Regions from separate parts of the Dermacoccus sp. Ellin185 genome, predicted to be linked through region 2. Evidence: riboswitches for the same ligand, from Rfam matches in the RefSeq annotation. Region 2 holds a riboswitch; the other holds the start of a gene.
What was found. A riboswitch is a leader RNA that binds a small molecule or an ion and turns the genes downstream of it on or off. The one in region 2 is predicted to bind S-adenosylmethionine.
Positions count from the first base shown of each region.

Region 1: it holds a riboswitch for S-adenosylmethionine, as region 2 does, so the genes downstream of both, HMPREF0321_RS12930 (TauD/TfdA family dioxygenase) here and HMPREF0321_RS10635 (aminotransferase class V-fold PLP-dependent enzyme) in region 2, are expected to answer to the same signal.

Region 1 is NZ_AEIQ01000115.1:103,531-105,722, reverse strand. It holds gene HMPREF0321_RS12935 (cyclopropane-fatty-acyl-phospholipid synthase family protein) at 1-948, shown strand, start outside; SAM riboswitch class IV at 1,200-1,328, shown strand; gene HMPREF0321_RS12930 (TauD/TfdA family dioxygenase) at 1,339-2,192, shown strand, end outside.
Region 2 is NZ_AEIQ01000095.1:497-2,688, forward strand. It holds partial or broken gene HMPREF0321_RS10625 (DNA translocase FtsK 4TM domain-containing protein) at 1-415, opposite strand, end outside; gene HMPREF0321_RS10630 (hypothetical protein) at 486-686, shown strand; SAM riboswitch class IV at 994-1,108, shown strand; gene HMPREF0321_RS10635 (aminotransferase class V-fold PLP-dependent enzyme) at 1,152-2,192, shown strand, end outside.

The DNA of each region.
Region 1 (2,192 bases), on a different contig from region 2:
CCGCTGCCCGAGGTCGAGAACGAGCCCCGCTGGAAGCGCCACCTCGCCAAGGTGAACCCGGTGGGCCGCGCCGCCGACTCGATCAAGCACCACTACGACGTCTCGAACGCGTTCTACGAGAAGGTGCTCGGTGAGTCGATGGCCTACACGTGCGCCGTGTTCGACACGCTGGACGACACCCTCGAGGAAGCGCAGGAGCGCAAGTTCGCCCTCGTCGCCGACAAGCTCGACCTGCAGCCCGGCCAACGGCTGCTCGACGTCGGCTGCGGCTGGGGCGGCATGGCGATGCACGCCGCTCGCGAGCGCGGCGTCCACGTCATAGGCGTCACCCTGAGCAAGGAACAGGCCGAGTGGGGTCAGCGCGCCGTGCGTGAGGCGGGCCTCGAGGGCCTCGTCGAGATCCGCCACGGCGACTACCGCGACGTCACCGAGACGGGCTTCGACGCCGTCAGCTCGATCGGCCTCACGGAGCACATCGGCGTGAAGAACTACGCCAACTACTTCTCGTTCCTGCACTCGAAGCTGCGCGACGGTGGCCGCCTGCTCAACCACTGCATCACGCGTCGCGACGACTCGGCATCGGCCAAGCCGGAGCCGTTCACCGATCGCTATGTCTTCCCCGACGGCGAGCTCGCCTCGCCGGGGCGGCTCATCAGTGGGTGCCACGACGCCGGTTTCGAGGTTCAGCATGACGAGAACCTGCGCCTGTCGTACGCCCTGACGCTGCGCGACTGGTGCCGCAACCTCGAGGCGAACTGGGATTTCTGCGTCGCCGAGGCGGGCCTGCCGACCGCGCAGGTGTGGGGCATCTACATGGCCGGTTCACGCCTCGGGTTCGAGGAGGGCTGGCTGCACCTGCACCAGGTGCTCGCCACGAAGACGACCGACAACGGCGACAACGGCGGCTACCCGCTGGGCTCGCACTGGGCGTCGCGTCGGCAGGGTTGACCTGTTGCGCGCACGGTGACGGCCGACGACCTCGACGAGGTCGTCGGCCGCTGTCGTGTGCCGGGCATCGCCCCGGGCCAGCGACGGCGGGTGAGATGGCGGATCGCGAGCACTGACTCGCCCCGTAGCAGCCGTGTCGTGATGCCGCGCACGGTGCCGGGCGTGGTTGGAACCCGAAGGCGCGTCCGGTGCCCGGGCAGCCCCTTTGCATAACTCGCTATTTTGAATAGGTGAGTGCTACGTTATGCGTGGGTCACGAGCCCCGGCGCGAAGTCTCGGCTGGCCGGGCGGCAACCCCCATGCGAACGCACACGGTGCGCCGGGGTGCCCCGAGTAACGACCCGGCCGCCCGTCGACCGACGCGGCGGCAAGCGCAACGAAGGGTCTGCCATGACACTCCTCGACACCACGCCCGACACGAACGTCGACTCCGCGAGCGGCGCAGCGGCGCGCCACGGCGGCACCGTCGCGACGCCCGGGCTGCGCATCGAACGCCTCGGCCCGGCGTTCGGCGCAATCGTCCACGGCGTCGACCTCGCGCAGGTCGACGACGCGATAGCGTTCGACCTGCGCCGCGCGCTGCTCGCGCACAAGGTGCTCTTCTTCCGCGGTCAGGACGCGTTCGACGACGACGCGCAGGTGCGCCTCGGCAACCTGCTCGGTGAGCTGACGGCGGGTCACCCCGTCGCGAGCACGCACGAGCGCAAGGAGATCTACTCGATCGACTCCTCCGACCCCGAGTTCTCGTTCTCCGACGAGTGGCACACGGACGTCACGTTCATGAAGGAGCCGCCGGCCATCAGCATCCTGCGCGCCGTGACGCTGCCCGACTACGGCGGCGACACCTCCTGGGCCGACGCTCAGGCGGCGTACGACTCGCTGTCGAAGCCGTTCCGCGGCCTCGTCGACCAGCTCATCGCCGCCCACGACGGCAACCGCGAATGGGGCGCGTACCTGCGCAAGCATGGTGGGCAGGAATGGAACGGCAAGGTCGTCACCGAGCTGCCCGTCGTCGAGCACCCCGTCGTGCGCGTCCATCCCGAGACGGGACGGCGTGGGCTGTTCGTCAACCCCGGTTTCACCTCCCACGTCGTCGGCGTGTCGCAGGCCGAGTCGCGGGCGATCCTCGACGCGCTGTATGCGCACCTGACGCAGCCCGAGCACACGATCCGTCACCGCTGGGCGCCCGGCGACGTCGGCATCTGGGACAACCGTGCGACGTCGCACTACGCCAACCGCGACTA
Region 2 (2,192 bases):
CTCCCGTGATGACGCCGAGGATGCCGCCTGCGCCGCGCACCGCGGTCGAATCCCCTGTCGACGGACGCCCGCCGACGAGGTGGGCGATCCCCGTCGAGCCGAGCGCGAGGATCGTCAGCCCGATCGTCATGCGGTTGGTCGGCTGGTGCCCCCGCGGGTGGCGGAACATGTGGATGGCCATGCCGGTGAGGACGACGGGCAGGACGTAGGCGATGACGCCGAACGTGCCGGCCGCGACGGCGTGGACGACGTCCCCGAACATGCCGGGCAGCCCCCACCACTCCCGCGCAGCGACGACGATGCCGAGGGCGAGGAGGGCGAAACCGAGCCCGTCGCGACGGTGTTCGGGTTCGAGGTCAGAAGCGGCGGCGCCGACGCGGCGGACGGTGCCGCCGGCGACGTGCGAAACACCCATCCACGCGCCACGAGCAGCGCGACCGGACGCGGAGGGACGCGCTTCAGCAGCCCCTCGCGACGAGCCGGTCTTGCGCGCGGGTGCATTCTTCGTCGTGCCGCCCGAACGTGGTGCGCTCGACTTCGGCGGGGTCGTGCGGGCGCGCGTCGTCGAGGCCGCAGATGCGCCGGCCGGGCGCGAGCTCTTGGCGCGCGGCTGCGAAGAGGCCTTCTTCGCGACGAGGACGCTGTCGTTCGCTGGTCTGTTTCGGGTCGCCACCCCGCAAGGCTAGTGGGGGTTCCGGCCGTTTTCGCGGACCCACGCCGTGACACGGGTCCAATGGTGACGGCGGGTCGGCTCGACACCTTCGAATCCGCGTCCCGACGCGCTGGCGCGTTGACGCGCTCGCATCCGACAGCGCCCTGACCCGTGTCGGAGGCGCCGCCAGCTGCCCGGGGGACCACGGGCATCCCCACCGCGAGACGCCGACTCTTGCGCGCGGCGCTCGCCATCCGCGATCCCACAGGTGATCTCACGATGCGAACCTCTGGCCGCACGTCGGTGGACGCGGCGGAGGGCCGGGTGCGAGCGTTCACGTAGGTCATGAGTTCCAGCGCACAGCCCCGGCTTGCTGGACGGCAACCCTCCACCGCGGTGGGGTGCTCCGGGTGACGACCTGGCCGCCACCAGCACCGGTGTCGGCAAGCGCGGGCCGAGCCATCTGGCGACGGCGAGGCCCCTGATTCGAGGAGCCTCGATGCCCCGTTCTGCCATTCTCTCGATCCTTGACTCCGACGCGCGCCGCCACGCTGCGAGCCACACGACCCGCCCCGCTCACGCCGTAACCCCCGGGACTCCCGTCGCGGACCCCGAGCGTCACCACACCCAGCCCGCGCACCCCGGCGGGTCCCGTCGCGAGACGCCCACGGCTACCTATCATCGCGCGGACGCGCCGCAGCAGGCCAATGCCGCCCTGGCCACGATCGGCGCCGATCTCGGCGTCGCGACGCTCGACGGGCGCGTCGTCGAGCACGCGAACTTCGACCACGGCGCGACGGCTCCCGCGCTGCAGGCCGCCGCGCGGGCCGTCGACACGACCCTGCGCACGTACGGTTCGGTGCATCGCGGTGCGGGACGGGCGTCGCAGCTGACGACCCGGTGGTACGAGGAGGCTCGGCAGGAGGTCGCCGCGTTCGTCGGCGCGCGCGAGGACGACGTCACCGTCTTCACGCGCAACACCTCGGACGCGCTCAACCTGTTGGCCCACTGTCTGCCGCAACAGACGCAGGTCTTCGTGTTCCGCTCGATGCACCACGCGGCGCTGCTGCCGTGGGCGGACGAGCGGACGACGCGGCTGCCGATCCCTCACTCTCACGCCGAGGCTGAGGGCTACCTCGACGTCGCTCTGGCGGAATTCCGCGCCCACAACGATGCTCCCGTGTTGGTCCTCATCACCGGCGCCTGCAACGTGACGGGCGAGGTGTGGCCCATCGAGCGCCTCGCCGCCGTCGCCCGCCGGCATGAGGCGCGGACGGCTCTCGACGCCGCGCAGCTCGCCCCGCACCGCCGCGTCGACATCGACGCCTGGGGCATCGACTACGTCGCTCTGTCCGGCCACAAGGCCTACGCGCCGTACGGTTCAGGAGCCCTCGTCGGGCGCCGCGACTGGCTCGACACCGCCCCTCCGTACTTCCGCGCCGGCGGCGCGAGCCACCGCGTCAGCGGAGATGCGTCAGGCGCCGGCGACGTCGCCTGGGCGCCCGCGCCCGCACGCCACGAGGGCGGCACCCCGAACGCG